3 regions of the Streptomyces sp. NPDC005262 genome follow, and region 3 is predicted to be linked to each of the others. Evidence: riboswitches for the same ligand, from Rfam matches in the RefSeq annotation. Region 3 holds a riboswitch; each other region holds the start of a gene.
What was found. A riboswitch is a leader RNA that binds a small molecule or an ion and turns the genes downstream of it on or off. The one in region 3 is predicted to bind cobalamin.
Positions count from the first base shown of each region.

Region 1: it holds a riboswitch for cobalamin, as region 3 does, so the genes downstream of both, ACFYP5_RS08115 (prenyltransferase/squalene oxidase repeat-containing protein) here and ACFYP5_RS01320 (ribonucleoside-diphosphate reductase subunit alpha) in region 3, are expected to answer to the same signal.
Region 2: it holds a riboswitch for cobalamin, as region 3 does, so the genes downstream of both, ACFYP5_RS11780 (CbtB domain-containing protein) here and ACFYP5_RS01320 (ribonucleoside-diphosphate reductase subunit alpha) in region 3, are expected to answer to the same signal.

Region 1 covers NZ_JBIAKK010000002.1:646,638-656,955, forward strand. Annotated here, with positions in the region: gene ACFYP5_RS08090 (PHB depolymerase family esterase) at 1-559, shown strand, start outside; gene ACFYP5_RS08095 (ferredoxin) at 806-1,039, opposite strand; gene ACFYP5_RS08100 (aldehyde dehydrogenase) at 1,039-2,520, opposite strand; gene ACFYP5_RS08105 (MBL fold metallo-hydrolase) at 2,741-3,778, shown strand; partial or broken gene manB (phosphomannomutase/phosphoglucomutase) at 3,810-3,956, shown strand; cobalamin riboswitch at 4,047-4,180, shown strand; gene ACFYP5_RS08115 (prenyltransferase/squalene oxidase repeat-containing protein) at 4,290-5,555, shown strand; gene ACFYP5_RS08120 (SCO2322 family protein) at 5,552-6,244, shown strand; gene ACFYP5_RS08125 (energy-coupling factor transporter transmembrane component T) at 6,241-7,392, shown strand; gene ACFYP5_RS08130 (ABC transporter ATP-binding protein) at 7,389-9,098, shown strand; gene ACFYP5_RS08135 (ECF transporter S component) at 9,095-9,934, shown strand; gene ACFYP5_RS08140 (transglycosylase SLT domain-containing protein) at 10,219-10,318, shown strand, end outside.
Region 2 covers NZ_JBIAKK010000003.1:404,702-415,019, reverse strand. Annotated here, with positions in the region: gene ACFYP5_RS11810 (dihydrolipoyl dehydrogenase family protein) at 1-756, shown strand, start outside; gene ACFYP5_RS11805 (DUF6131 family protein) at 909-1,064, opposite strand; gene ACFYP5_RS11800 (hypothetical protein) at 1,218-1,532, opposite strand; gene ACFYP5_RS11795 (hypothetical protein) at 1,789-2,343, opposite strand; gene ACFYP5_RS11790 (Asp23/Gls24 family envelope stress response protein) at 2,524-3,024, opposite strand; gene ACFYP5_RS11785 (histidine phosphatase family protein) at 3,259-3,855, opposite strand; adenosylcobalamin (AdoCbl) riboswitch at 3,983-4,131, shown strand; gene ACFYP5_RS11780 (CbtB domain-containing protein) at 4,135-4,353, shown strand; gene ACFYP5_RS11775 (CbtA family protein) at 4,382-5,155, shown strand; gene ACFYP5_RS11770 (GNAT family N-acetyltransferase) at 5,245-5,793, opposite strand; gene ACFYP5_RS11765 (SDR family oxidoreductase) at 5,999-6,748, shown strand; gene ACFYP5_RS11760 (SDR family oxidoreductase) at 6,846-7,742, shown strand; gene ACFYP5_RS11755 (TetR/AcrR family transcriptional regulator) at 7,776-8,519, shown strand; gene ACFYP5_RS11750 (tetratricopeptide repeat protein) at 8,644-9,000, opposite strand; gene ACFYP5_RS11745 (pirin family protein) at 9,167-10,132, shown strand.
Region 3 covers NZ_JBIAKK010000001.1:304,285-314,602, reverse strand. Annotated here, with positions in the region: gene ACFYP5_RS01320 (ribonucleoside-diphosphate reductase subunit alpha) at 1-1,326, opposite strand, end outside; cobalamin riboswitch at 1,470-1,608, opposite strand; gene ACFYP5_RS01315 (GNAT family N-acetyltransferase) at 1,649-2,149, opposite strand; gene mctP (monocarboxylate uptake permease MctP) at 2,301-3,956, opposite strand; gene ACFYP5_RS01305 (DUF3311 domain-containing protein) at 3,953-4,207, opposite strand; gene ACFYP5_RS01300 (GntR family transcriptional regulator) at 4,413-5,189, opposite strand; gene ACFYP5_RS01295 (extracellular solute-binding protein) at 5,495-6,778, shown strand; gene ACFYP5_RS01290 (carbohydrate ABC transporter permease) at 6,862-7,848, shown strand; gene ACFYP5_RS01285 (carbohydrate ABC transporter permease) at 7,845-8,675, shown strand; gene ACFYP5_RS01280 (glycoside hydrolase family 3 protein) at 8,685-10,232, shown strand.

The DNA of each region.
Region 1 (10,318 bases), on a different contig from region 3:
CAGGTGCGGGTCCACGGCCGCGTACTTCCTGAACTCGATCTGCTCGTCGTACTACACCGGCGTCTTCTGGGGGCTGGACCAGGGCGTACCCGGCGGCGGCGAGAACCCGCTCCCCGCCCCCTCCGGTCTGACGGTGACCGGTGTCACGGGCACCAGCGCCTCGCTGTCCTGGAGCGCGGTGACGGGAGCCTCCTCGTACGCCGTCTACCGCAACGGCACCGAGGTCGGCCGGCCCACGTCGACGGCGTTCACGGACACGGGCCTGTCCGCCGGGACCTCGTACCGCTACACGGTGGCGGCCGTCGACGGATCGGGCGCGGCCGGTACCGTCTCGGCCGCGGTGACGGCGACCACGACCGGCGGGACGGGCGGCGGCGCCTGCTACACGGCGACCAACTACGCCCAGGTGGCTGCGGGCAGGGCGCACACCACCGGCGGCTATGTGTACGCCAACGGGTCCGAGCAGAACATGGGGCTGTACAACGTGTTCGTCACGCACACCCTGCGGGAGTCACCGGCGGGCTACTTCGTGATCGCCGACACCGGCTGCACCGCGTAGCACCCGTCCGTCGACGGTGCGGCCCGACGGTCCCGCGTCGGGCCGCACCTTGCGCTCACGTTCCCGCCGCGGGGCAGAGGCCCTAAGGGCTGTCCCGCAATCCCTGGCGGGCGCACGACGACAGCTACGGCACCTCGCCGCATTGTCGGAACGCCCGAATACGACCGGCACGATGACGCCCCCCCGCCTTGCGATGCACCGCATCCGACGCCGCGCACCGATCCACCAGGGATCACTGGACAGCCCTCAGTCCTCCGGCGGGAACACCACCTCGCCCGAGTCGCGCAGCGTCAGCGTGATCGCCTCGACGGGACACCCCTCCGCCGCGGCGAGCACCTGCTCGTTGGCGTCGGTCTCCGGGGCGTCCGGGTGCGACTGCCGGGCGGAGTCCAGCCGGAAGCCGTCCGGAGCGTGGTTCACGCACATCCCGGAGCCGATGCAGACGCTCCGGTCGACCTCCACGTGCCAGCGGTCCCCCATCACGCCTCCTGCGGTCCGGGCTCCGCGGGCTGGTACCCGGCGGGCAGATGGATCATCTTGTGTTCGAAGTACTCGCCGTACCCCTCGGGGCCGAACTCCCGTCCCAGACCGGAGTTCTTGTAGCCGCCGAACGGGCCGAGCATGTCGAGACTGAACGTGTTGACGCTGTACGTGCCGGTCCTGACCCGGCGGGCGATGTCGATGCCGCGCTCGGTGTCGGCGGTCCAGACACTGCCGCTGAGCCCGTACTCCGAGTCATTGGCGATCTTCACCGCCTCCGCCTCGTCGCCGTACGGCAGCAGGCAGATGACCGGCCCGAAGATCTCCTCGCGGGCGATGCGCATGGAGTTGTCGACGGACCCGAAGAGGGTCGGCTCGACGTACCAGCCACGCTCCTGGGAGGCCGGACGGCCCCCGCCCGTAAGGATCTTGGCGCCTTCCTCCTGGCCGATCCGGATGTAGTCGAGGGAGCGCTGCTGCTGACGCCGCGCGACCAGCGGGCCGAGTTCGGTGGCGGGGTCGAGCGGGTCGCCGACCTTCAGCGCGCCCGCCGCGGCGGCGAACGCCTCGGCGATGTCGTCGTAGCGGGAGTGCGGGACGAGGATGCGGGTCTGGGCGACACACGCCTGGCCGTTGATCATCCAGGCGAACGGGACGATGCCCGCGACGGCCGCGTCGAGATCCGCGTCCGGGAGGATGACGGCGGCGGACTTGCCGCCCAGCTCCAGGGTGACCCGGGTGAGGTTGCGCGAAGCGACCTCCATGACCCGGCGGCCGGCCGCGACGGATCCGGTGAACGACACCTTGTCGACGCCCGGATGCCCGACGAGGTACTCACTGACCTCGCGGTCCGCCGGGAGGATGGACAGCACGCCCTCGGGGAGCCCGGCCTCGGCGGCGATCTCGGCCAGGATGTAGGCGTCCAGGGGCGATTCGGGCGAGACCTTCAGGACGGCCGTGCAGCCGGCCAGCAGCGCGGGCGCGAGTTTGGCGGCGGCGGTGAACTGCGGGACGTTCCACGGCACGACGGCCGCGACGACCCCGACCGGCTCCCGGCGCACCAGCAGCGGCCCGAGGACGCCGTCGCGCCGTTCCTCGTACGGGAAGGTACGGGCGACGGTGATCGCCGCGTCCCACACCATCATCGCGGCGAGCGCCTGCACCATCACACTGGAGCTGTACGGGGTTCCGTTCTCGGAACTGATGACGCGGGCGACCTCCTCGTACCGCACGGCGAACGCGTCCTTGATCCGGGTGATCACCTCGATCCGCTCGTCGAGGGACGCCCGCGGCCAGGGCCCTTCGTCGAAGGCCCGGCGGGCGGCGTCGACAGCGCGGTCCACGTCCGCCTCACAGGCGTGCGGCACCCGGCCGATGACCTGCTCCGTGTGGGGAGATATCACCTCGATGACGTCCTGGCCGAGCGGATCGACCAACTCCCCGCCGATGAACAGTTTTCCGTGTTCGACAAGCTCGGTCATGGCTGCTGCCTCCCGCGACCCGGCACGTACCGACTCCGCACCTGACTCCATACCTGACTCTGTGTCAGAACTGATACCAGTTCCAGTTCCAGGAGTCCACGGATCCGACGGTGATCGACCTCGGACGAAATAGTCGACCGGGGCCACTACTGGAACGAGTTCTCGTTACAGTGGATGCGGCGCAGCACAGCCGCATGCCGGGACGAGAGATGGGGACCTCATGACACAGGTGACCGAGCACGGCGGCGGCGTGTGGTCCATCAAGGTCCCCATCCCGGACAACCCGCTCGGCCACACCCTGGTACACGTCCTCGACACCGGCCGCGGCCCGGTCCTGATCGACACCGGCTGGGACGACCCGGAGGCCTGGGACACCCTGGTCGCGGGCCTCACCGCGATCGGAGCCGGCATCACCGACATCCATGGCGTGGTCATCACCCACCACCACCCCGACCACCACGGCCTCTCCGGCCAGGTCCGCGAATCATCCGGGGCCTGGATCGCGATGCACGCCGCGGACACCGCGATCGTGCGCCGCACCCGCGAGTCCGAACCGGGCACCTGGCTGGCCTACCTGGCGGCGAAACTCACCGCGGTCGGCGCCCCCGAGGACCACCTCGCCCCACTGCACGCCGCCCGCGCCACCGGCCGGATGCGCACCCTGCCCGGCCTGCGCGCCGCCCTCCCGGACCGCGAGATCGTCCCCGGCGAACTGCTCGACCTGGCGGGCCGCCGCCTCCGGGCGGTCTGGACGCCGGGCCACACCCCCGGCCACGTCTGCCTGCATCTGGAGGAGGACCATCCGGCGAACCTGCCCGGCCGCGGCCGGCTCTTCTCCGGCGACCATCTGCTGCCCGGGATCAGCCCGCACATCGGGCTGTACGAGGACCCGGACGATGCGACGGCCGCCGACCCACTGGGCGACTATCTCGACTCGCTGGAGCGCATCGGCCGGCTGGGGGTCGCCGAGGTGCTGCCCGCCCACCAGCACGCGTTCCCGGACGCGGCCCGGCGCGTACAGGAACTCCTCGACCACCACGAGGAGCGGCTGACCGGCCTGCTCGCGCTGCTCGCCACCCCGTTGACACCGTGGCAGCTGGCCGAGCGGATGGAGTGGAACCGGCCGTGGGAACAGATCCCGCACGGCTCACGGAACATCGCGGTCTCCGAGGCCGAGGCCCACGTCCGCCGACTGGTGAAGCTGGGGCGCGCGGAGGCGATGACGGGGAGCGATCCGGTGACGTACATCGCGGTGTGAAGGGTTCGCGGACCAGCGGTCCCGGCCCTCCGACGGCCTGACCGTCACGGCAGCGGACCGATGGTTCGACGTCCGCCCCTCCCGCACCGAGCCGCTCCTGCGCCTGGACGTCGAAGCCCGGGCCGAGTTCACCATGGCCATGGTTCGCGATGAGGCGCCGGCGGTCACCAGGGGCTGACCTCCTCTTCCCACGACTCCGTCCGGCCCGATCCCATGGGTGACGTACGTCGCTGTTCCGGGCGCCCCTCCGCCCGAAGCGGCGGGCTACGCCCCGGTAGAGTGTCGGAGTCGTCATCATGCCCGTTCAGGGGGAAGCCGGTGCGAATCCGGCACTGACCACGCAACCGTGAGCCGCTGACACAGCGGTGAGTCGGAATGCCCTGTCCGCGGTCGTGACCGGCTCGCGTCACCGGAACCCCGGTGACCGGCACCGTCGAGGCATACGGGGCCGGAGCCTGGTGCCTGAGTGTGCCTGTGCCCGGTTCCTACCGCAGGAGAGGCCCAGCCCACCATGACCGTTCGCCGCACCGCAGCAACGCTCGCCGCCACCGCCACCGTGCTCTGTGCGGCCGCTGCCCCGGCCGCGGTGGCGGCGCCGTCTCCGTCGCCCACCCCGTCCGTCGCGCTGCCGTCCGGGCTGTACGGCACCAAGGACCCGACGTACGACGGGGTCTGGAGGCAGTCGCTGGCCTTCATCGCCCAGCGGCTCGAGGGGGTCACCCCCGCGGCCACGTCCGTCGACTGGCTGGTCGCCCAGCAGTGCGACAGCGGCGCCTACGCCTCGTACCGCGCGGATGCCGACAAGCCGTGCGACGCGAAGACCATGACGGACACCAACGCCACCGCCGCCGCGGTCCAGGCGCTCGCCGAGGTCGGCGGCCACGGCGATGCCGCCGACAACGGGGTCGCCTGGCTGAAGTCCGTTCAGAACGAGGACGGTGGCTGGGGTTACAACCCGGGCTCGCCGAGCGACGCCAACTCCACCTCGATCGTGATCGGCGCCCTGGCCAAGCGGGGCGAGCGGCTCGGCGATGTGACGACCAAGGGTGGCAGGACGCCGTACGACGCGCTGCTCGCGCTGGCGATCCCGTGCGGCGGCAAGGACGGCGGCGCGTTCGCGTACCAGCCCGACAAGGCCGGCAAGCTCGTCGCCAACGCGGACGCCACCGCGGCCGGTGTGCTCGGTTCCATGGGCAAGGGGCTGGCCGCCTGGAACAATTCCGCGTCCGAGGACAAGGCGCCCACCTGCCACAAGGGCGCCGTCGTCAAGCCCGAGCAGGCCGCCCAGAACGGCGCCCACTATCTCGCGGGTGCCCTCGCGAAGACCGGCCACCTGAACCAGCCGCCGATGCCGGGCGCCACCGACACCACCGAGCAGCCCGACTTCGGCAACACCGCGGACGCGGTCGTCGCCCTGGCCGCCGCGGGCCACCAGGACAAGGCGGCCGACGCGCTCGGCTGGCTGAAGAAGAACGCCGCGCCCTGGGCGGCCGAGAACGGCCCCGCCGCCTACGCCCAGTTGATCGTGGCCGCCCACACGACCGGCGCCGATGCCCGCGACTTCGGCGGTGTCGACCTGGTCGAGCGGCTGAGCGCGACCGGACCGAAGCCGGCCGCCGTCCACACACCCTCTCCGGCCAGCAGCGACTACGCGGCACAGGACGGCACCAGCGACGACGCCGGCCTCGGCGTGTGGTGGCTCGTCGGTATCGGTCTCGCCGCCGGTGCCGGTGTCGGCTTCCTCATCAGCAACCGCCGGAAGACCCCGCAGCTGTGAACCGAGCGGGGAATCGATCCGGGTGGCCGGCAGCGGGCGCCCTGCTGCTCGTTCTGGGCGCCGTCCTGACCGTGCTCGGCGCGGGCACCGCCCACGCGGCCGGCTACCGCTACTGGTCGTTCTGGGAAGGCAAGGGGACGGGCTGGGCGTATGCCACCCAGGGCCCGTCTCTGGTCCGGCCCGACGACGGTACGGTGCAGGGCTTCCGGTTCTCGGTGAGCGAGGACTCCCAGGACTCGGCGAAGCCGCGCCGCGCCCCCGACTTCGCGGCGATCTGTGCCGACACCCCCGCCAAGGACGGCACCAAGCGGGTCGCGCTCGTCATCGACCCCGGCACGGCCGCGGACGCACCTGACGGGGAGACGCCGCCCGCGCCGCGTACCGCATGCGCACAGGTCGCCGAGGACGCGAGCGCCGCGGAGGCCCTCGCCTCGGTGGCCAGGCCGCTGCGCTACAGCAGCGAGGCGCTGCTCTGCGCGATCTCCGGCTATCCGGCCTCGGGCTGCGGTGAGCAGGTCTCCGGCACCGGCCGCGCCGACGGTACGTCGCAGGCGCCGGCGAGCCCGTCCACCTCGGCCCACCCGGGGAGCGGCCGCGGCGGACCGTCCGCCGGGGTGCTCGCCGGTGTCGCCGCCGTCCTTCTGCTCGGCGTCGCCGCGGTCGTGCAGGCCCGCCGCCGCCGCGGATGACCGTCTCCGCCGGCCCGGCCCGGCCGAGCCGTGCCCTGCGCGCCCCCGCGGCGACCCGCAGCAACGCCCTGCCCGCCGGGGCCTGGTGGCTGTGGGCGCTCGGGCTGGCCACCGCCGCCTCCCGGACCAGCAATCCACTGCTGCTCGGGCTGCTGGTGGGGGTGGCCGGTTACGTCGTGGCGGCACGCCGGACCGATGCGCCGTGGGCCCGTTCATACGGGGCGTTCATCAGGATCGGGCTCTTCGTCGTCGGCGTGCGGCTGCTCTTCTCCGTCTTTCTCGGCTCGCCGATCCCCGGTACTCACCCGGTGTTCGCCCTCCCCGAAGTCCCGCTGCCCGACTGGGCGCAGGGCGTCAGGATCGGCGGACGGGTCACCGCCGAACAGCTGCTCTTCGCGCTGTACGACGGGGCGAAGCTGGCCACCCTGCTGATCTGCATCGGCGCGGCGAACTCACTCGCCAACCCGGCCCGGCTGCTGAAGTCGCTGCCGGGCGCACTGTACGAGGCGGGCGTCGCGGTCGTCGTCGCGATGACGTTCGCACCGAACATGGTTGCCGATGTGGTGCGACTGCGCACCGCACGGCGGTTGCGGGGCCGCCCCGCCGGTGGCATCAAGGCCGTCCTGCAGATCGGACTGCCGGTGCTGGAGGGTGCGCTGGAGCGGTCGGTGGCGGTGGCGGCGTCGATGGACGCGCGCGGATACGGGCGTACGGCCCAGGTGCCGCGCGCCGTCCGGCACACCACGAACGTCCTCACGCTCGGCGGGCTGCTGGGGGTCTGCGCCGGCACGTACGGTCTGCTGGCCTCGCAGGGTGCGGTCTACGGGCTGCCGCTGCTGTTCGCCGGGCTCGTCGCCGCGATGGCCGGGCTCCGGCTCGGCGGTGCCCGCTCGGTCCGCACCCGCTACCGGCCCGACCGGTGGGGGGCGAGGGCCTGGCTGGTGGCCGGGTCGGGTGCGGTGGTCGCGGCGGCGATGATCTGGGCGGGCAGTGCCGACACGGAGGCGCTGCACCCCGGAGTCGTACCGCTGTCGGCTCCGGTGTTCCCGCTGTGGCCCGCGGCGGCGGTGCTGATCGGGCTGTTGCCCGCGGTGGTGGCGCCCGCGCCGCCCGTCATGACCGTCGCGAACTCCGAGGAGAGCCAGTGATCCGGTTCGAGCAGGTCTCGGTGCAGTACGAGGGGGCGGCACACCCGACCCTGTCCGGGGTCGATCTGACCGTCCCCGAGGGCGAGTTGGTGCTGCTCGTCGGCCCGTCGGGGGTCGGAAAGTCGACCCTGCTGGGCGCCGTCTCCGGTCTCGTACCGCACTTCACGGGCGGCACGCTGCGCGGCAGGGTGATGGTGGACGGCCGTGACACCCGTACCCACAAGCCGCGCGAACTCGCCGATCTGGTCGGCACGGTGGGGCAGGACCCGCTCTCCCACTTCGTCACCGACACCGTCGAGGACGAGCTGGCGTACGGCATGGAGTCGCTGGGACTCGCCCCCGACGTGATGCGTCGGCGCGTCGAGGAGACCCTCGACCTGCTGGGCCTCGCCGGGCTGCGCGACCGGCCGATCGCCACGCTCTCCGGCGGCCAGCAGCAGCGGGTCGCGATCGGCTCGGTGCTGACCCCGCACCCCAAGGTCCTGGTCCTCGACGAACCGACGTCCGCACTGGACCCGGCGGCGGCCGAGGAGGTCCTCGCGGTGCTCCAGCGGCTGGTGCACGATCTGGGTACGACGGTCCTGATGGCGGAGCACCGCCTGGAACGCGTCGTCCAGTACGCGGACCAGGTCGTCCTGCTGCCGTCACCGGGTGCCGCACCGGTGATGGGCGCCCCCGCCGACATCATGGCGGTCTCCGCGGTCCACCCGCCGGTGGTGGCCCTGGGCCGGCTGGCGGGCTGGGAGCCGCTGCCGCTGTCGGTACGCGACGCACGGCGCCGCGCGACGGATCTGCGGGAGCGGCTGGCCTCGGCCGAACCGCCGCCGCCCGCTCCGTCGGCGCACGCCGCCCCGGCGCCGCTGCCCGCGGCCGCTCCCGTACGCCGCGGTCTGTTCGGCCGCCGGCGTGCGCCCGCTCCCCGATCCGCTCCTGAAGCTGTGACGGAAGCGACCACCCGGGTCGAGGGCCTGGGGGTGCGGCGCGGGCGTGTCGAGGCGCTGCGCCGCGTGACGCTCTCCGTCGCACCGGGCGAGACCGTCGCCCTGATGGGCCGCAACGGCGCGGGCAAGTCCACGCTGCTCGCCGCACTCGTCGGCCTGGTCGGGCCCACGACCGGCACCGTCCTCGTCGGCGGTCTGGCCCCACACCGCTCGCATCCGCGCGACATGGTCCGCCGGGTCGGACTCGTACCGCAGGAACCGCGCGATCTGCTGTACGCGGACACGGTCGCCGCCGAGTGCGCGGCGGCCGACGCCGACGCGGGCGCGGCGGCGGGCAGCTGCCGGGCCCTGGTCTCCGAGCTGCTGCCCGACGTTCCGGACGACACCCACCCCCGCGATCTCTCCGAGGGGCAGCGTCTCGCCCTGGCGCTGGCCGTCGTGCTGACCGCACGGCCCCCGCTCCTGCTGCTGGACGAGCCGACCCGCGGTCTGGACTACGCGGCGAAGGCCCGGCTGATACGTGTGCTGCGCGGTCTGGCGGCCCAGGGCCATGCGATCGTCCTGGCCACGCACGACGTGGAGCTGGCCGCCGAGCTGGCCCACCGGGTGGTGATCCTCGCGGACGGGGAGATCGTCGCGGACGGGCCGACCCGGCAGGTGGTGGTCTCGTCGCCGGCGTTCGCGCCGCAGACCGCGAAGATACTCGCCCCGCAGGAGTGGCTGACCGTGACGCAGGTGCGCGGGGCGCTGGAGGCAGGCGCATGAGCGACCGCCGAAGCCGTCCCGTACGACTGGGCCCCCGTGCGATCGCCGCACTCCTCCTCGTCAGCGCGATCGGCGTCGTCTCCATCGGCTGGCCCCTGCTCGCGGACGCGGACTCCGGTCTCGCCCACTCCCAGGACGCACCGTGGCTGTTCGCCGCACTGCTTCCGCTCCTGGTCGGTGTGGTCGTCGCCACCATCGCGGACTCCGGCCTGGACGCGAAGGCGGTGGCGATGCTGGGCGTGCTCGCCGCGGTCGGTGCCGCGCTGCGTCCGCTCGGCGCCGGCACGGCGGGCCTGGAGCCGATGTTCTTCCTGATGGTGCTGAGCGGCCGGGTGCTCGGCCCCGGTTTCGGCTTCGTGCTCGGTTCGGTGACGATGTTCGCGTCAGCCCTGCTCACCGGCGGGGTGGGCCCATGGATGCCGTTCCAGATGCTGTCGATGGGCTGGTTCACGATGGGCGCCGGTCTGCTGCCGGCCCCGGACCGGCTGCGCGGGCGCGCCGAGCTGCTGATGCTGGCGGCGTACGGCGGTGTGGCGGCGTTCGCGTACGGCACGGTGATGAACCTGTACGGCTGGACGATCGTGCCGGGCCTCGGCTCGGGCATCTCGTTCCACCCCGGTGATCCGCTGCCCGAGAATCTGGTCCGTTTCTTCGCGTACTGCCTGGCCACCTCACTGGGCTGGGACCTGGGCCGGGCGGTGCTGACCATGGCACTGACCCTCACCATCGGCTCCACGCTGCTGAAGGCGCTGCGACGGGCCACGCGCCGGGCGTCCTTCGAGGTCCAGGTCACATTCGACGGTCCCGAAGGCGTGAAGGCGCCCACAGGACCTTAGCCCTCCACTACCGGGAGTAGTAGCTGTTACGGCCGCACATGGACCCCACTCCACCCCCTCCGACCTGCTATGGAACGTTTCGGGGCGGTTCGGGACTTCTGGGCCGTGATGCTAGGTAAGGCCGTATCGGGGGTCATTGCCACGGTTGAACGCCGCGGCTAAGACTGGTCACGTCGCCGAGCACCGCAAGCGTTCTCCGGAACGGAACGCGGTCAACGAGCACCGGCCCCCGCACTGTTGGGCTCGGTCCGCGACTCCCCCGTCCCCAACGGTTAGGTTCCCCTGTGTCGTTCGTCCGTAACATCCTCGCCCAGCCCCGCACCGCTCGCCGCAAGGCCGTCGTCGCCGGCGCCGCCGCGGTCCTCGGCGCCACCGGTCTGGGCC
Region 2 (10,318 bases), on a different contig from region 3:
GAGTCGCTGACCGAGGCCGGAGCCGACATCCGTACTGGCGTCTCGGCCACCTCCGTCGACCGCACAGCGCCGGATGGCCCCGTCACCGTCGAACTGGACGACGGCGAGCGCATCGAGGCCGACGAGATCCTCTTCGCCACCGGCCGTGCCCCGCGCACCGACGACCTCGGGCTGGAGACGGTGGCCCTGAAGCCCGGATCCTGGCTTCCGGTCGACGACAGCTGCCGTGTGGAGGGCAGCAACTGGCTCTACGCCGTAGGCGACGTCAATCACCGGGCGCTCCTCACCCATCAGGGCAAGTACCAGGCCCGTATCGCGGGTGCCGCGATCGCCGCCCGCGCCCAGGGCGCCCCGCCGGCGACCGGGCGTTGGGGCGCCCACACCGCGACCGCCGACCATGCGGCGGTCCCCCAGGTGGTCTTCACCGACCCGGAAGCCGCGTCCGTCGGTCTCACCCTCGCCGGGGCGGAGCGGGCCGGCCATCGTGTACGCGCCGTGGACTACGACCTTGCCGCGGTCTCGGGCTCCGGCCTCTACGCGAGCGGTTACCGGGGCCGTGCCCGCATGGTCGTCGACCTCGACCGGGAGATCCTGCTCGGCGTCACCTTCGTCGGGCCCGGCATCGGCGAGCTGTTGCATTCGGCGACCGTCGCGGTCGCGGGCGAGGTCCCCATCGACCGGCTTTGGCACGCGGTCCCTTCCTTCCCCACGATCAGCGAGGTCTGGCTGCGCCTGCTGGAGACGTACCGCGGCTGAGCAGGGACGGTGAGCCGACGGGCGGCGGAACGGATCCCGACGTGACCGAGCGCCCCCGGGATCCGTCGCCCCCGTGTATCCGCAGGTTGCACCTGCGTCCCGAGGTGCGGACGGGCGGCGGCGAGCTCGTCGGGCGAAGCATCTCCCGGTTCTCACCAGTAGTGGCGCCGCCCGCCCATCCCGTGGCCGACAGCACCGAGAATCCACAGGATCGCGCCGATCACCACGAGGACGACGCCGATGGTCCACAAGATGGAAATGCCGGCCACCAGCCCGATCACGAGAAGAATGACTCCGAGGACGATCATTGCGTCCCCCAACCTTTCAGGGCCACCTTCGAGTACGCGCGCGAGCGTGCTTCTCCACGTGGCCGACGACTGCATCGCTCACACGGCCGTCCAGGGTCAGGAGACCGTGGCCCGGACCGCAACCGATCACGCCTGCCGATACCTTCTTCGCGATCAGGCGCTGAGCAGACGGTTGAAGAACGAGCGGTAGCGCTGAAGCGCTATGCGCAGATCCTCGGTGAGGACCTCCTCCCCCCGGCCCCACTGGCTCTCGAGCCCTTCCTTGCGGGATGCGAACGACCGGGCCAGCGTCTGCATGACCTCGGCGACCAAGGCGTCGGCCGTACGGACGGCATCCTGCGGATCGTCTACGAAGGCCGTCTGGACGGCCTGCCATTTGGACTTGAAGACCTCGGCTTCCTCGGGACCGAGAAGCGGCTCGTTCTCCTGGTCCTGCTCCGGCGCCGAAGCGTGCGGTGTACCGGCCACGGGCTGCTCCGGGGACGGGGAGCCCTCAGCGGCGTCCACAGTGGGCGAGGGAGCGTCCGCCGCTGCCGGCGGTGTTCCACGTTCTGCGTCTCGGTCGTCCCGAGGCCGGGCGAGATCCTCGGTGCTGAGTCCCGCGTCGGTCGCGCTGCTGTGGTCGCCTGCTCCACTGTGTTCGCGCTGCATGCTTGTTCACCTCGTCCGATTGGGTTTCGACGGGCTCTCGATCCGTGGCCCGCCGGTATACGCCGGCGCCGGGTCAAGCGTGTTGCTGCCCCGGCCTGTCGCCGTTGGTGAGCAGGTCGTCGAAGAGCGCGCGGTAGTGCACCATCGCGCCCCGCAGCTCCTCGGTGGTCGTCTGCCGGCCGCCGGCTCGTGCGTTGACTTCGTGGGCGGCCCGGTAATGCTCCAGCGTGCGCCCGTGTGCGACCGACAGGTCCTTCACCTGCTGCTCGTAGCCCTCGGTCGGGTAGCCACGTTCGTGCATGAGCCGGGTCACCAGCTGGTCCGCCTCACCGACCGCCTCCTGCGGACGGTCCACGAAGTGCTCCTGCACGCTGTTCCATTCCTGCGCGTACTGCTGACGGGCAGTCGAGGGCAGCGGCTTCACATCGAGGTCGTCGTGGCGTTGCTCGCGGTCGCGCAGATCACGCTCCGCCGCCGTGCGGCTGTCACCGGCCTCGACAGCGCGCTCGTACTCGGGTCCGAAACGTTCTTGCAGATGCCGCCGCCGAATGGCGAGCCGGACAATCACCGCGATGGCGACGAGCACTACCACCACTACGACGATGGCGACAATGATTCCCGTGGACATGTGGTCCTCCGATCGAGGGCAGCCCCATCCCCCGTCATGTGCGCTTCCCCCGTCATGTGCGGCTGCCTCAGTGGCCCGGCACCAGGCGGATATCCGATGGACCTGGGGAAACAGCCGAGGTTTCAGGCCGACGACACGGCCGATGGTCACCCATTTCGCGCGACCCGGTACGGCGAACCACTACACGACTCGCCTCTCCGGCTCCTGCTCCTCTTCCTCCTCGTCGGGCAGCTTCACGTCGGTCACCGTGATGTTGACCTCTACGACCTCCAGACCGGTCATCCGCTCGATGGCGGCGATCACTTCGGTCCGGATGTCGCCCGCGAGTTCGACGATCGGGAAGCCGTACTCGACGATGATCGACAGGTCGACCGCGGTCTGGACCTCGCCGACCTCGACCTTGACGCCGCCGGTGACGGACCGACCTCCCGCTCCGGGCACTCGCTCCCGCACGGTCCCCATACCGCGGCTGAATCCTCCGCCCATGCCCTGGACTCCGGGCACGCTCCGGGCCGCCAGCCCGGCGATCTTCGCCACCACGCCGTCGGCGATCGTGGTGCGCCCCCGTACCCCGGGTTCCGTTCGACGGCTTTCTCGGCGGTTTTCGCCCGATCCCGCCCCGTGCGTGGACTCGGACGGGCGGGTGGTCTCGGTCCGGCTCGCCTGCGTTTGATCGGTCATGCTCGGTCGCCCTTCCCATGAGGAGGTGGGCTCGATCGCCTTGGCCATCTTACGTACGATTTGTCCACATTGCCTGGCCGGAAGGGTCCGCGGCCGGGCCCGCCGCGGAGGGGAACGGGTCCTTGTGTGTGGGGGGCCTCGTGCGCCCGCCCTCCGACCGGGGCGGAAAGGCGAGAACCCATGGTGGAGCGGCGTAGGTGATCCCGCGAGCTTTCACGGAGACGACTGCCCCGGCTACCGTCCGTGCGCAGCTGGGGTCTCGTCGGTTCCGGGGCTCAGGGGCCGCCCGCAACGCAGATTCCAGCGCCCGGACCGACCGCTGAGCTCGGTCAGCGTCAGCGGAGCGACGTCCAACCGCCAGAAGGCCTGCGGCGGAAGGCCCAGCGCATGCACGATCGCGGCCCGCACCGCCGCGGGTTCGACCACGGCGAGCACGCTACCGTCATCGGCACCCTCCCCATGCAGTGAATCCAGCCAGCCGCCTACCCGGGCATGCAGATCCAGTAGCGACTCACCGTCGTGCGGGGCCGCCGAGGGGTCGGACAGCCAGTTCGACACCGCCTCCGGCTCGTCCCGGCTCACCTCCGCCAGCCGTTGTCCGCGCCAGCGCCCCAAGTCCCAGCGGCGAAGGGCGGGTTCGGGCTTCGATCGAAGCCCCAACGCCTCGGCGGTCCCGGTGCAACGCTCGTCCGAGCCGTGCACCCGGTGGTCGGCGGCAGGCACCTCGGCCGCGACCGCACGCGCTCGTCGGACGCCGGACGCGTCGAGCGGGGTGTCACCGTCGAAGCGGGCCTCGCGCAGCGCCACGTTGAGCGCCGGTGAGATCAACATCACCCGTACCGTGAACACCCGCGTCAACTCCCTGAACTGTGGCCTCTTCAGTAAGCACACCATGGCATCCAGGGCTGAGGGGTGGGCAGATGGTGCCATGGCGGCAGGGTGCTCCCAGACGGTATGGTCGCGACGAACATGACGACGGTGTGATGGAAGTCCGGTGAGAATCCGGCACGGTCGCGCCACTGTGAACCCGTATCCGTACGGGAAGTCAGACCCAGCACTGTCGTCTCAGGCACCACGATCGGGACGCGTGTTCCCCCAGGAGGTTCTGCCATGGCACAGACTGCTGCCCCCGCCGCCGTCGCATCACCCGCCATCACCCCCATCTCACTGAAGGCCATTGCCCCTTGGGCGGTCTTCTTCGGCATTCTCATGCTCGTCCTGCTGTACTTCGTCGGTGCCGAGCAGGGTGCCACCGCGGTCATCTCCGGCGAGGGTGTCCACGAGTGGGTCCACGACGGTCGCCACCTGCTCGGTTTCCCCTGCCACTGACCCACCGCGCAAGCCAGGGGAACCCCTCATGAACTCCATATCTGTCAGAGCCCTGCTGGTCCGCGGCATGCTGGCGGGCCTCGTCGCGGGTGCGCTCGCACTTGCCGTCGCCTACTTCCTCGGAGAGTCGCGGGTCGACGCGGCGATCGCCCTCGAAGAGGCGCACAGCCACGACCACGGCGGCGGCGAGGAACTCGTCAGCCGTGCCATGCAGTCCACGGCCGGCCTCGCCACCGGTGTCCTCGTCTTCGGCGTGGCCATCGGCGGCATCGCCGCGCTCGTCTTCTGCTACGCCCTCGGCCGCATCGGCACATTCGGCCCCCGGGCCACGGCCGCACTGATCGCGTTCGGCGCCCTGCTGACCGTGTATGTCGTGCCGTTCCTCAAATACCCGGCCAACCCGCCGGCCGTCGGCAACCCCGACACGATCGGCCAACGCACCGCCATGTTCTTCCTCATGGTCGCTCTGAGTGTGCTGCTCGCCGTTGCGGCCGTCATCCTCGGCAAGCGGCTGGCTCCTCGCCTGGGCAACTGGAACGCGACGATTGCCGCATCGGCCGCCTACGTCCTCGTCATCGGGCTCGCCTACGCCTTTCTGCCCTCGTTCAACGAGGTCGGCAAGGACTTCCCGGCAAGCCTGCTCTGGGAGTTCCGCCTCGCCACCCTCGCCGTTCAGGCCACGCTCTGGACCACTTTCGGTCTGGTCTTCGGCTACCTGACCGAACGGCTGCTGGTGCCGGCACCGCACCCGGTCCCGGCGGGGGACGGCACCGCGTCCCGCACGGCCACCGCTGCCGGCTGACCGGCCGAAACACCACTACGACCGAACCCGCCAGGAGCCGCCTGGCGGGTTCAGCCGTGGGAGGGGTCGAGACGCCCGGGTACCCGGCGTCATGATGGACGTCGGGCGGAGACCTGGGGAGAAGGCGCGTACCCGTCGGCTCCGTCCGTCGCCGTCGCTCCGCCCCCGCGTTCGGCCGCCCAGTCGATCCGATAGTGCCTCAGCAGGTCTTCCTCCCCGACGAAGCGCATACCGGCCGCTGCCATGACGTGCTGGGACGCGACGTTGTCGACGTCGGCGTCGCCCCTGACCGACGCGACACCCGCGGCCCGGGCGAACTCCAGCAGCGCGCGCAGAGCCTCGGAGGCGTACCCCTTGCCGCGCATCGCCGGTATCAGGCCGTAGCCGATCGTGACCTGCCCCCGGTCGTCCGGGGCACCGTGGAAACCGACTCCGCCGATGGCGTGCCCGTCCTCCCGGAGGCGGATCTCGTACGCGCCGAACGGGTGGGGATTGCCGGTGTCCGCGCAGTGTTCCAGGAAGTGCCTCGCGCCCGCCCTGTCGCCGTCGTTGGGATAGTCAGGTGCCCATAGGGCGTCCGGCCAGGGACGGCCTTCCACTACGTACTCGGCCTCGACCGGGGTCAGAGGGTGGAGCACGAGCCGCGTTGTCTCAAGAGCTTCCATGACTCGTCGGACTATCACGGCGGCAAGCCTCGACGCATCGGAATTTCGACGGACCGAAGCGTGGTAGCAACGATCCTAACGTTGCTACGTAAAGAGTGTAGCGACGCTACTCAAATGCTGTTAGCGTTGCTCCACCGGAAGCGGACATCACCGCACCCCTTCGAGCGGGAGCAACGCCTTGACTGAGCAGACCACCACCACCGCACGCCGGGTCGCGGTCGTCACGGGAGGATCCAGGGGCATCGGCCGGGAGAGCGCCGAGCGCCTGGCTGCCGACGGATTCGCCGTCGTCATCAACTACGCGGGCAACCGGACCGAGGCCGAGGCCGCCGTCGCGGCGATTGCCGCCGCAGGTGGCGAGGCGATCACCCACCGTGCGGACGTCGCCGACGAGGCCGCTGTGGCGGCGCTCTTCGATGCGGCGGAGGAGACCTTCGGGGGAGTCGACGTCGTCGTCCACGCCGCGGGCGTCATGACGCTCGCACCACTCGTCGACATGGATCTGGCGGGGCTGGACCGGATGTACCGCACCAACATCCGCGGCACCTTCGTCGTCGACCAGCAGGCGGCCCGCCGCCTGCGCGGCGGCGGAGCGATCATCAACTTCTCCAGCTCCGTGCTCTCGCTGGCCCTCCCCGGCTACAGCGCCTACGCCGCCACCAAAGGCGCGGTCGAGGCCATGACCCTGATCCTGGCCCGCGAACTGCGCGGCAGGGACATCACGGTCAACGCGGTGGCCCCCGGGCCGACCGCCACCGCTCTCTTCCTCGACGGCAAGGACGAGGCGGTCATCGAGAAGCTCGCCGGCCAGGCGCCGCTGGAGCGCCTCGGGACTCCGCAGGACATCGCGGAGGTCGTCGCCTTCCTCGCCGGTCCCGCCCGCTGGGTCAACGGTCAGGTCGTGCGTGCCAACGGCGGCATCGTCTGACCCCGCCCGCTGCGGCCGGAGACTGCCGCCGCTACGACCGCGTCACCTCTTCCTTCTCTTCTTCTCCTTCACCGACCGAAAGACCGAGGACTGAGTCATGAGCAAGACCATCGTCATCACCGGCGCGGGATCCGGCTTCGGTGCCCTGTCTGCCCGCGCTCTGGCAGACGAGGGCCACACCGTCTTCGCGGCCATGCGCAACACCACGACACGCAACGCCGCACGGGTGGCCGAGGCGGTGGCGTACGCCGCCGAGCACCAGGTGGACCTGCGGACGGTCGAACTCGACGTGCTGTCCCAGGAGTCGGTGGACGCCGCAGTGGCCACCGTCCTCGCCGATGCCGGCCGGCTGGACGTGATCATTCACAACGCCGGACATATGGTCACCGGCCCCGCCGAGGCGTTCACGCCCGAGGAGCTCGCGGCGGTCTACGACACCAATGTGCTCGGCACCCAGCGCGTCAACCGGGCAGCCCTCCCGTACCTGCGCGCCCAGGAAAGCGGACTGGTCGTATGGGTGGGGTCCACGTCCACCAGAGGCGGCACCCCGCCCTATCTCGCCCCGTACTTCGCGGCCAAGTCCGCCATGGACGCGCTTGCCGTCTCGTACGCCGCCGAGCTGGCCCGCTTCAACATCGAGACCACCATCGTCGTACCCGGCTCCTTCACCTCCGGCACCGACCACTTCGTCACCGGCGGCCACCCCGCCGACCTGACCGTCGTCCCGGCGTACGAAGAGCGCTACGCAGGGATGATGGACCAGGTCTCCGAACGCCTGGCCGCTCTCGCGCCCGCCGACGCCGACGCCTCCCAGGTCGCCGACGCCATCGTCCGGGTGGTCGGGACGGAGCACGGCAAGCGCCCCTTCCGGGTCCACATCGACCCCGTCGACGACGGCAGCGAAACGGTCAGCGCCGTCGCCGACCACATACGCTCCGAGTTCCTCACCCGCATCGGCCTCGACGACCTGTTGGTTCCCCGTGCAGCGCGCTGACCTCCGCGTGCTCCCCTTGATAGCGTCCGTTCGATGAGCACTCGTGCACGCATCCTGGAAGTGGCGGCCGCCCTGGTCGCGAAGTCGCCGGACGGGGGCATCTCCACCCGGGCCGTGTGCGAGGCCGCGCAGGTGGGGGCGCCGGCCCTCTACCGGTACTTCGGTGACAAGGAAGGACTGCTCTCGGCCGTCGTCGATCACGGCTTCGATGCGTACCTGGCTACGAAGCGGGAGCGCGGCGACACCGCGGACCCGGTCCAGGACCTGCGCGACGGCTGGGACAGTCACGTCGAGTTCGCCCTGCGCAATCCGAACTTGTACCGACTGATGAATTCCCCCGCCATGCGCACCCCGCCGGCCGCGGCGCTCGAATCGCATCGGATCCTCACCAGGGACCTGGAGCGGGCCGCAGCACAGGGAAGGCTGCGGATTGCGCCCGAGCAGGCCGCCCAGATGATCATGTCTGCCAATGTCGGCGTCGCGCTGATGCTGGTCGCCCGCCCGGCGACGTTCACCGACGACGGCATTTCCGTCCGGGTACGCGATGCGGTGCACGCGGCTGTGTTCGTACCCGAAGCGAGCGGCAGTCAGCCGGAGGACGCGGGTGAGGCGCAACTCCCCTCCACCGCCAACCGGCTGCGGGCCCTGTTGCACGCCTCTCCTCACGCCGGACTCAGCAAGGCCGAATCGGCCCTGATGACCGAATGGCTGGTGCGCGTGACGAACGCTGCGGGAAGCCGGGCCGCGGACGACGCGGAAACCGATCGCTCCGGCTGAGGCGCCGAACCCTGAGGGGCAGGATGCCGAAGGCCGGTGACCGCCCGGCGACGCCGGCCCCCGACAGCGCGCCCGGTCGACTGCCTCCTGCATCCGCCCACGGGCCACCCGAAGGCGCTCCGCCTCAGATGTCCGAGTCGTCCCCGAAGTCCCCGGACATCGCCGCCGCCATCCGGAGGTGCGGCGTCGCCTCGGCCTGCCGTCCCTGCCGCTCCAGCGTGCGGCCGAGCATCAGCCGTGCGTAGTGCTCGACGGGGTCGCGCTCCAGTACAGCCCGCAGTTCCGTCTCGGCCTTACCGAGCCGTGCCGAGTGGTAGTAGGCACGGGCCAGCAGCAGCCGCGGGGCCACCTGCTCCGGCGCTTCCTCGACCAGCCCACCCAGGATCCGGGCCGCGGTGAGGTACTCCTTCGCCTCGAAGAACATCCGGGCGCGGTCCCAGCGGTCGGCTGCGGTACCGAACTCGAAGTAGCTGTCGTTCACTTGTCCTCCTCGGTCGCGACCATCCCGGTTCCTGCCGGTCGAGCGTCCGCTCGTCCGCCCAGCCGTTCGTTCGCCGTTGACAACACAGCATAATGGTTGAACATTCCACTAATATTTCGGCGTGGGTATCGATCACCCACGCCCGCACGGGAATAGGTTGAGCGCCATGAGTAATCTCGATCGCCAGGCCGCACTCTCCGTCTGTGGAGGGCGGGGTTTTGTCGTCGCCGAGCCGGTGCGTGAACTTCTCGCCCCGCGCCACGTCCAGCTCGGCGAGTCCACCGAGGTCCGTCGGTTGCTGCCCAATCTCGGCCGGCGCATGGTCGGAGCCTGGGCCTTCGTGGATCATTACGGCCCCGACGACATCGCCGACGAGCCCGGGATGCAGGTCCCCCCGCACCCCCACATGGGTCTGCAGACGGTCAGCTGGCTCCATGAGGGCGAGGTGCTGCACCGCGACAGCCTGGGCAGTCTGCAGACGGTCCGCCCGCGCGAACTGGGGCTGATGACCTCCGGCCGGGCGATCAGCCACTCCGAGGAGAGCCCGAAGCCGCACGCCCGTCTTCTGCACGGCGCCCAGCTCTGGGTGGCCCTGCCCGACGCGCACCGGCAGGTCGAGCCGCACTTCCAGCACCACACCGAGCTGCCCACCGTCATCGCGCCCGGCCTCACCGCCACGGTGATCCTCGGCGAACTCGACGGCGCCACCTCACCCGGCACGGCTTACACCCCGATCGTCGGCGCAGACATCGCTCTGACGGACGGCGCCGAGGCGCGACTGCCGCTCGACCCCGACTTCGAGTACGCAGTGCTGTCGATGTCCGGCGAGGCGGAGGTCGACGGCGTGCCCGTGCAGCCCGGATCGATGCTCTACCTCGGCTGCGGCCGCACCGAACTCCCTCTGCGTGCCGCCTCCGACGCGGGCCTCATGCTTCTGGGCGGTGAGCCGTTCGAGGAAGAGATCGTCATGTGGTGGAACTTCATCGGCCGTTCCCACGAGGAGATCGAAGAGGCCCGGAGGGACTGGATGGAAGGGGCCCGCTTCGGAGAGGTGAAGGGCTATGACGGCGGACGGCTGGCCGCCCCCGAACTGCCGCCGGTGGCACTCAAACCGCGGGGGCGGGTGCGCTGAGCTGGGGTGCCGGCAGGCGCGACAGGCGCGGCCTTCGTCGTACCGGGCGACTGTTGTCCCGAGTGGTGCCCGAGCCTGGTCGTGCGGTGCCCGGCGTCGGACCGGTCTCTGCCCTCGGCAGGCCGACCGCCTCGCCGCAACGCAGGCTCCGGAAGACCGGGTGCGAGTAGTTCAGCGACAGGAAAT
Region 3 (10,318 bases):
GGTGCACAGGTTCGACGAGTGGACGACGCGGCCCGGCTCGGCGGTCTGGTTCGCGGTCCGGTTGGAGGCGTCCTTGAAGGTCATCCAGCCCTGGCCGGTCTGCGCGAGGGTCCGCATCATCCGGCCGTACAGCTCACGCGCGGGCATCGACTTGCGGGCCAGGCCCTTGGCCTCGGCGGCCCGGTACGCGGCGTCGAACTCGTCGCCCCACAGATCGACCAGCTCGGGCACGTCGGCGGGCGAGAACAGCGACCAGTCGCCGTCCGTGTCGACGCGGCGCATGAACTCGTCCGGGATCCAGTGCGCCAGGTTGAGGTTGTGCGTACGCCGCTGGTCCTCACCCGTGTTGTCGCGCAGCTCCAGGAACTCCTCGATGTCCGCGTGCCACGTCTCCAGGTAGACGGCGGCGGCGCCCTTGCGGCGGCCGCCCTGGTTCACCGCGGCGACCGAGGCGTCGAGTGTCTTGAGGAACGGCACGATGCCGTTGGAGTGCCCGTTGGTGCCGCGGATCAGTGAACCGCGGGCGCGGATCCGGGAGTACGAGAGGCCGATGCCGCCCGCGTGCTTGGAGAGCCGTGCCACCTGGTGGTAGCGGTCGTAGATCGAGTCGAGCTCGTCCAGCGGCGAGTCCAGCAGATAGCAGGAGGACATCTGCGGGTGCCGGGTGCCGGAGTTGAAGAGCGTGGGGGAGGAAGGGAGGTAGTCGAGGCGGCTCATCAGGCCGTACAGCGAGGCGACCTCGTCCAGTGCGCGCGCCGAGTCGTTCTCGGCGAGACCGGCCGCGACCCGCAGCATGAAGTGCTGGGGCGTCTCGATGACCTGACGGGTGTGCGGGTGGCGCAGCAGATAGCGGCTGTGCAGCGTCCGCAGCCCGAAGTAGCCGAACCGGTCGTCGGCGCCGTCGGCGAGCGACTGCTCGACCAGCGCGTCGAGCCGGGCCGCGTGGAGCGCGACGAACGCGGCCGTGCGGTCCGCGATCAGACCCTCGTGGTGGCCGACGGCGACCGAGGCGGAGAAGGACACCGCGCCCTGACCGGCCGCCTCGTCCGCGATGGTGCGGGTGAGGAGGCGGGCGGCGAGCCGGGAGTACGCGGGGTCCTCGGAGATCAGACCCGCGGCGGCCTCGGTGGCCAGCGAACGGAGCTCTGCTTCGTCCGACCGGGCGTTGCGGCCGCGCAGTGCGGCGGCGGCGACGCGACCGGGGTCGGTGTCGGGCAGATCGACGGTGAGGTCGGTCAGGGTCCGCAGCAGTGCGGTCCCGGGCCCGTCGTTCGTGGTTCCCGTGGACTCGGCGACTGAAGCCGGATCGGCTGGCGCGATGGTCATGTGGTGCTCTCCCTCGCTCGGCTCGGGGCCGGGCGGGGAGCGGGGGCAGCCGGGCAGAGGCGTGCCCGGGAAAGGGGACAGCACTCCGTGCGGCGTCCACCGGCCCATCCGCGAGGCCCGGACGTCTGGGCGTCCGGATCGGTCGAGCCGGACGCGCTGTCGGCAGGTCCTCGGACTTACAGGGTGCGCAAAAGTACACCGATCACACCGTTGCGGGACAGTTCCGGATTCCCACCGGATTTCCCTGCGGCGACAGCGAGCACGAGCATACATGTGGGGGCCGCCCGTTGAGGCAGCCCCCACATGTTGTGTCGTTCGGGGTTCACAGGGTGAGGCTGTAAGTGAGCAGCTGGAGACCTGGAACGGGATACCAGTCGCGCTCCGGAGTCCGTACGAAGCCCAGGCGCCCGTAGATCCGGTGGGCGGCGAGCATGGTCGACTGCGTCGACAGGACGAGCCTCACGACGCCGTCGGTACCCCGTGCGCGGTCGATACAGGCCCGTACGAGCGCCTCGCCCGCCCCGAGGCCACGCGCCTCCCGCGCGACGGCGAGCATCCGGAATTCGGCCTCGCCGGGGCCGGCGATGTCGGCCCACGGGTTGCCGGGCGGTGCGTATGTCACGCCGCCCAGTACCCGGCCGTCGGCGCCGACCGCGACGAGCACGTCGGCCTCGGCGGCACGGCGCGGCACGTCGCGGAGTTGCCCGAGATACGGGTCGTCGGCACCGAGGTCGAGCAGGCCTTCGTCGAGGTACGCGTACGCGGTGATCTCGCCGAGGAGGTGGTGTTCGGTGGGGTCGACGGGCCTGATCGCTATGTCCATGGCGGCAGTGTGCCGTACGGGGGCGGGGCCCCGGGGGCAGCTGCCCCCGGTGGGCCAGGGTGCCGCCCCTGTCAGAAACCTGTGTGGCCCGGCCGGCGACGGATCTTTCCTCCGTCGCCGGCCGGGCCACATTTTCGACCGGCGTGCAGGCCTAGTTGGTCGACGGGCTCGTGTCGGGGGAGGAGGCCGGCTCAGGCCTGGCCAACGGGAGTTCGACCTTCACGCCCGGGTCGCCCGCGTCCGCCGTGTAGTCGGCCGGTGACGTCTCGTCGATTCCGGCCGGGGCCTTCACCGCGTTCAGGACGAACGTCAGCACCACCGTCACCACCACGTTCAGCACGAACGCGGTCAGGCCGATGTAGCCGATCTCGCCGATCCCCGGGATCTCCTTCGATGAGCCGCCGAAGTGCGCCTGGGTCGGGCTCGCCACACCGTACGCGGCGAGCGTGCCGTAGAGCATGCCGACCGCCCAGCCGGCGAGCAGCGCCCAGCGGTGGAACCACCGGGTGAACAGGCCGCCGACCAGTGCCGGGAACGTCTGCAGGATCCAGATCCCGCCCAGGAGCTGGAAGTTGATCGCGACCGTCTTGTCCATCGTGAGGACGAAGACGAGCGCACCGACCTTCACCAGCAGCGACACCAGCTTGGAGACCTTCGTCTCCTGGGCCGGCGTCGCGTCGGGCTTCAGGAAGTCCTTGTAGATGTTCCGGGTGAAGAGGTTGGCGGCGGCGATCGACATGATCGCGGCGGGCACCAGTGCGCCGATACCGATCGCGGCGAACGCCACCCCGGCGAACCAGTCGGGGAACATGTTCTCGAACAGCTGCGGGATCGCCAGCTGCCCGTTCTGCACCTTGACCCCGGCGGCGATCGCCATGAAGCCGAGCAGCGCCAGCAGGCCCAGCATCAGCGAGTACAGCGGCAGGATCGTGGTGTTGCGCCGGATCACGTCACGGCTGCGGCTGGAGAGCGTCGCCGTGATCGAGTGCGGGTACATGAAGAGCGCGAGCGCCGAACCCAGGGCCAGAGTGGCGTAGCCCCATTGGCCCGCCTCGCCCGGTGCGAGCGCTCCGCGTGGGGCGCCGGTTGCCGGGTTCTTCTGCGAGAACGCCTCGCCGGCCTTGGCGAAGATGTCGTCGAAACCGCCCAGCTTGATCGGGATGTAGATGATCGCCACCGCGATGACCAGGTAGATCAGGCCGTCCTTGACGAACGCGATCAGCGCGGGGGCCCGCAGCCCGGAGGAGTACGTGTACGCGGCGAGCACCGCGAACGCGATCAGCAGCGGCAGGTCCTTGACGAACCAGTGCGTGGTCTCGCCGCCGCCGACCCCCATCACGTCCAGCACCGCCTGGATACCGACGAGCTGGAGCGCGATGTACGGCATCGTGGCGAGGATGCCGGTGACGGCGACCGCCAGCGAGAGCCCCTTCGATCCGAAGCGGCCGCGGACGAAGTCCGAGGTGGTGACGTACCCGTGCTTGTGCGACACCGACCACAGCCGCGGCAGGAAGGTGAAGATCAGCGGGTACACGAGGATGGTGTAGGGGACCGCGAAGAAGCCCGCCGCGCCCGCCGCGTAGATCGCGGCAGGGACGGCGACGAAGGTGTACGCGGTGTACAGGTCGCCGCCGAGCAGGAACCAGGTGACCCAGGTGCCGAACGACCGTCCGCCCAGCCCCCATTCGTCGAGGCTGGCCTCGTTCTCGGCCTTGCGCCAGCGCGCGGCCATGAAACCGATGACCGTGACGGCCAGGAAGAAGAAGATGAAGACGCCGAGCGCGACGCCGTTCACGCCGTCCTTCATGCGGAAGCACCCCCCTTGCGGGAGCGCTGGTCACGCTGCCACAGCTTGTACGCGACCATCGTGAGCGCGGTGGAGATCAGGACCCAGAGCATCTGGTACCAGTAGAAGAACGGAATGCCGATGAAGGCCGGGTCCACCTTCGCGTACGAACCCACCCAGAGCATCGCCACGAACGGCGCGATGAGACAGAGGGCGATGACCACCCTCATAGGTGTGACCGTTGGTGGTTTCGTATCTGTTTCTTCTGGCATATGGCGACTCCGTCCCCTCGCTGACCACCTGTTGTAATGCGCAGGAAATCTAGGGGAGAGTTCCGGCCAGCGTCACCCCCTGTCCGCATTTCGGTCCGGCAACGGTGTGCCGGGGCCGGGGAAGAGGATGCCGCTCAAGGGGCTCATTCCTGATATTCCGTCCGCATTCGGGCGGTCGGCCGGTCAGGAGGCGGGACCCGTCGTCTCAGTCGGTCGGCCGCTTCAGACGCGCCACGAATTTGTAACGGTCGCCGCGGTACACCGACCGCACCCACTCCACCGGTTCGCCCTGTCCGTCCAGGGAGTGACGCGACAGCATCAGCATCGGCAGGCCCACGTCCGTACCGAGCAGTCCGGCCTCTCGCGGGGTGGCGAGCGAGGTCTCGATGGTCTCCTCGGCCTCGGCCAGCCGGACGTCGTACACCTCGGCCAGCGCTGTGTACAGCGAGGTGTACTTCACGAGTGAACGGCGCAGTGCGGGGAAGCGTTTCGCCGACAGATGGGTGGTCTCGATCGCCATCGGCTCGCCGCTGGCCAGGCGCAGCCGCTCGATCCGCAGCACCCGGCCGCCGGTGGTGATGTCGAGCAGCCCGGCGAGGGTGTCGTCGGCCGTGACGTAGCCGATGTCCAGCAGCTGCGACGTCGGCTCCAGCCCCTGGGCGCGCATGTCCTCCGTGTACGAGGTCAGTTGAAGGGCCTGCGAGACCTTCGGCTTGGCCACGAACGTGCCCTTGCCCTGGATGCGTTCCAGCCGGCCCTCGACGACCAGTTCCTGGAGCGCTTGGCGCACGGTCGTGCGCGAGGTGTCGAACTCGGCGGCCAGGGTCCGCTCCGGCGGCACGGGGGTGCCGGGCGGCATGGTGTCCGTCATGTCGAGGAGATGGCGCTTGAGGCGGTAGTACTTCGGCACGCGGGCGGTACGCGTGGCCGCACCGGTGCCCGCGCCCGTCTCGTTCTCCGAACTGCCCCCGTCGGCACCCATCGCCCGCCTTCCCGACTGCTGCGCTGCTGCCGTCACCGGCTCCTCCATCTGTCGCGGCTCACATGGTGGCACGGTCCGGTCACGGCTCGTCGCCCTCCCTCAGGTGTCGGTCCTATAACGGACGCGAGTGCACTTCTTATACACCCTTGACACCCCTAAAGGTCTAGGCCAAGCTCCCGGTACTGGTCTAAACCATTAAAGACCAGGTCCCAGCCCCACGGGCAGTACCCGTCGTATGCGGTTGTGCGGCGGAGGGCGTTCTCGGGTGGTGGGGGGAATTCTCTTGCATCCCTGAGGAGGGTGTCGTGAAGCGCGGACTCATCGCGGCCATTGGTGTCGTAGCTCTCATGGCCGGTGCCACTGCCTGTGGCTCGGACGACGGCAAGGGCGACAGTGGCAAGAAGACCGGCCCCGACAGCTACAAGGGCCAGACGCTGACCGTCTGGGCCATGGACGGCTCCACGCCTCCCGGCTGGACCAAGGACCTGACCGCGGCCTTCAAGAAGAAGACCGGCGCCACGCTGAAGTTCCAGACCCAGAAGTGGGACGGCATCCAGCAGAAGATCACGACGGCCCTCTCCGAGTCGACCCCGCCGGACGTCATCGAGGTCGGCAACACCCAGACCCCCGCGTACGCGGCCACCGGTGGCCTCGCCGACCTGAGCGACCTCAAGCAGGAGATCGGCGGCGACTGGGTCGACGCGCTCAACAAGTCCTCGGTCTTCGACGGCAAGCAGTACGCCGCCCCGTGGTACTTCGCCAACCGCGTCGTCATCTACAACAAGAAGGTCTGGGCCGACGCCGGCATCAAGGACACCCCGAAGACGCGCGACGACTTCTTCAAGGACCTCGACGCCATCAAGAAGAAGGGCAAGGCCGAGCCGATCTACATGCCCGGCCAGAACTGGTACTTCTTCGACGGTCTGACCATCGGTCAGGGCGCGGACCTCGTGAAGAAGGAAGGCGACAAGTACGTCTCCAACCTCTCCGACCCCAAGGTCGCCGCGGCCATGGAGCTCTACAAGAAGTACCAGTCCTACTCCAAGGCCCCCAAGGACAAGGACGAGGCGACCCCGCAGCAGGCCGAGGTCTTCGCCAAGGGCAACGTCGGTGCCTTCATCGGCATGGGCTGGGAGGCCGGCACGGCCGTCGCGGCAAACAAGAAGATCGAGGGCGACATCGGCTACTTCACCATCCCGGGTGAGACCGCCGAGAAGCCCGAGGGCGTCTTCCTCGGTGGCTCCAACTTCGCGGTCGCCGCGGGCAGCAAGAAGCAGGACCTCGCCAAGGAGTTCCTGAAGCTCGCCCTGTCCGACCAGTTCGAGGGCCAGCTGGCCAAGGAGAACGGCGTCATCCCGAACAAGGAGTCGCTCAACTCCAACCTGACCGGCAACGGCGCCGCCGAGGCCGCGGCCCCGGCCGCCGTCGGCGGTGGCACCACCCCGCTCATCCCCGAGTGGGCCGCAGTCGAGAACGCGCCGAACCCGATCAAGAGCTACATGACGGCGGTTCTGAACGGCAAGTCCCCGGCCGACGCCGCCAAGGCCGTCGAGTCGGAGATCAACAAGCGTCTCTCGCAGACGAGCTGACCGCACGCGCCGGGGGGCGGCCAACGGCCGCCCCCCGGCGCTCCCGCGTGACTCGACGTACGGCCCGAGAAGAGATGGCGAGCATGTCAGTGCAGACCGAACAAGTGGACTCGGTCCCGGCAGCCGGCGTCCGCAAGGATGACGCGCCTCCCGGCGGCCCTGCCGCATCGAGCAAGAAGCGGGTCGGTGGCCCGGCCCCGTACCTGCTCCTCCTGCCCGCACTGCTCGCCACAGCGGTGCTCCTGGGCTATCCGCTGGTCAAGAACGGCATGCTGTCGTTCCAGAACCTCAACCCGCGCCAGCTGATCCTCCACCTGACGGAGTGGAACGGCTTCGACAACTACAGCGAAGTCCTCGGCAGTTCGGAGTTCTGGAAGGTCGTCGAGCGTTCGATCTTCTTCACCGCCGCCAACGTTGTCCTGATCATGGTGCTCGGTACCCTGATCGGCCTGCTGCTCGCGCGCCTCGGCAAGAAGATGCGGCTGCTGCTCATGCTGGGCCTCGTGCTCGCCTGGGCCATGCCGCTCATCGCCGCGACCACGGTCTACCAGTGGCTGTTCGCCCAGCGCTTCGGTGTCGTCAACTACGTGCTCGACAGCCTCGGCTGGCACTCCATGGCCGACTACAACTGGACGAGTACCCAGTTCTCCACCTTCTCGCTGGTCACCCTGGTGATCGTCTGGATGTCCATCCCGTTCGTGGCGATCAACCTGTACGCCGCGTCGACGACGATCCCCAAGGAGCTGTACGAGGCCGCGTCGCTCGACGGCGCCGGAGCGTGGAAGAGCTTCACCTCGGTGACGCTCCCGTTCCTCAAGCCGTTCCTGATGGCCACCACGTTCCTCGAAGTCATCTGGGTCTTCAAGTCCTTCGCCCAGCTCTTCGCGATCAACGGCGGCGGCCCGGACCGGCTCACCGAGACCCTGCCCGTCTACGCCTTCGTCGAAGGTGTCGGCAACCAGCACTTCGGCAAGGGTTCGGCCATCTCGTTCCTGACGATCATCGTCCTGCTGGCGATGACCGGCTACTACCTGCGCACCGTACTCAAGCAAGAGGAGGACGAGCTGTGAGGCGCTCACTGATCGGCCGGATCTGGCCCAACGCGACAGCAGTCGTCCTCTTCATAGGCTTCGCCTTCCCCGTCTACTGGATGTTCAGTACGGCCTTCAAGCCGACCGGCGACATCATCACCGACACCCCGGTGTGGTTCCCCACCGACATCACCTTCGACCACTTCGAGAAGGCCGTCGCGGCCGACCACTTCTGGACCCTGGTCCGCAACTCGTTCACCGTCACCGTGCTCTCCGTGGCCGCCTCGCTGCTGATCGCGCTGCTGGCGTCCTTCGCGATGGCGCGCATGCGTTTCAAGGGCCGGCGCGGCATCCTGCTGACCTTCATGATCGCGCAGATGGCACCGTGGGAAGTCATGGTCATCGCGATCTACATGCTGGTCCGCGACGCGGACATGCTGAACAGCCTGGTCCCGCTGACGATCTTCTACATGATGATGGTCCTGCCCTTCACCATCCTGACGCTGCGCGGCTACGTGGCCTCGGTGCCGAGGGAGCTGGAGGAGTCCGCGATGGTCGACGGCTGCACCCGCCCGCAGGCCTTCATGAAGGTGATCCTGCCGCTGCTCGGCCCCGGCCTGATGGCGACCTCGCTCTTCGGCTTCATCACCGCCTGGAACGAATTCCCGCTCGTCCTCATCCTCAACAAGGACATCGAGTCGCAGACCCTGCCGCTCTGGCTCTCCCAGTTCCAGACCGCGTTCGGTGACGACTGGGGGGCGACCATGGCCGCCTCCTCGCTCTTCGCCGTACCGATCCTGATCCTCTTCATCTACTTGCAGCGCAAGGCCGTCAGCGGTCTTACCGACGGCGCAGTGAAGGGATAACGCCGGCCCATGACCACCTTCACCTCCACCACGGACACCATCACGCGCGACGCTCTCGCCGTCCTGCAGCCCGGGTTCAGCGGTACCACCGCCCCTGACTGGCTGCTGCGCCGCGTCGGTGAAGGCCTCTCCTCCGTCGGCCTGTTCGGCCGCAACATCGAGACGCCGGAACAGCTCGCCGCGCTCACCGCCCAGCTCAGGGCCGAGCGGGACGACGTGCTCGTCGCGATCGACGAGGAGGGCGGTGATGTCACCCGACTGGAGGTGCGTCATGGCTCGTCCTTCCCCGGCAACCTCGCCCTCGGGGCCGTCGACGACCCGGAGCTGACCCGCGCTGTCGCTCAGGAGCTGGGCCGCCGGCTCGCCGAGTGCGGCGTCAACCTCAACTGGGCGCCGTCCGCCGACGTCAACTCGAACCCGGACAACCCGGTCATCGGCGTACGGTCCTTCGGAGCGGACCCGCACCTCGTCGCCCGGCACACCGCCGCGTACATCGAGGGTCTCCAGGCCGCCGGGGTCGCCGCCTGCACCAAGCACTTCCCGGGACATGGCGACACCGCCGTCGACTCGCACCATGCGCTGCCCCGCATCGATGTGGATCTCGACACCCTGCACGCCCGTGAGCTGGTGCCTTTCCGGGCGGCGATCGCAGCGGGTTCCAAATCGGTGATGAGCGCGCATATCCTGCTGCCCGCGCTCGACCCGGACCGCCCGGCGACCCTGAGCCCGCAGATCCTCACGGGTCTGCTGCGCAACGAGTTGGGCTACGACGGCCTGATCGTCACCGACGGCATGGAGATGCAGGCCATCTCCGCGACCTACGGAATCGAACGCGGCTCCGTCCTCGCGATCGCCGCGGGCGCCGACGCGATCTGTGTCGGCGGCGGGCTGGAGGACGAAGCCACCGTGCTGCGGCTGCGCGACGCGCTGGTCGCGGCGGTACGGACCGGCGAACTGCCCGAGGAGCGGCTGGCCGACGCGGCGGCACGGGTACGTGCCCTCGCGTCCTGGACGCGGCGGGCCCGGGGGGCTGTCCCGGAGCCGGGCGCGGCAACGCAGGAGGGGACCGCGCCCGGCACCGGTATCGCGTCCGACATCGGCCTGGTCGCCGCGCGTCGCGCGCTGCAGCTGACCGGCGCCGCCGATCCGATCACCGAGCCGGCGTACGTGGCCGCGTTCACCCCCGTCGCGAACATAGCGGTCGGTGACGAGACCCCGTGGGGCGTCGCGGCCGAACTGGCCCGGGTCCTGCCCGGAACCACGACCGAGACGTACAGCGGCGAGACCGAGGAGCCGGCGGCCTCGGTGATGCGGGCCGCGGGAGACCGGCGCATCGTCGCGGTCGTCCGTGACGCCCACCGGCACGCGTGGATGCGCGAGGCACTCACCGCGCTGCTGGCGGAGCGCCCCGACACGGTGGTGGTCGAGATGGGCGTACCGCAGGCGGAGCCGCGGGGGGCGCTGTACATAGCGACCCACGGAGCCGCACGGGTCTGCGGAGTCGCAGCAGCGGAAGCCATCACGGGAGCACCCGACCCCACCGTGTCCGGCGACTGAGCCGAGCACGTCCGGGTTCGAGCGGACGGAAGGGCCGGGACACCGCCACGGTGTCCCGGCCCTTCCGTGTCCGGAGACCTGAGGCT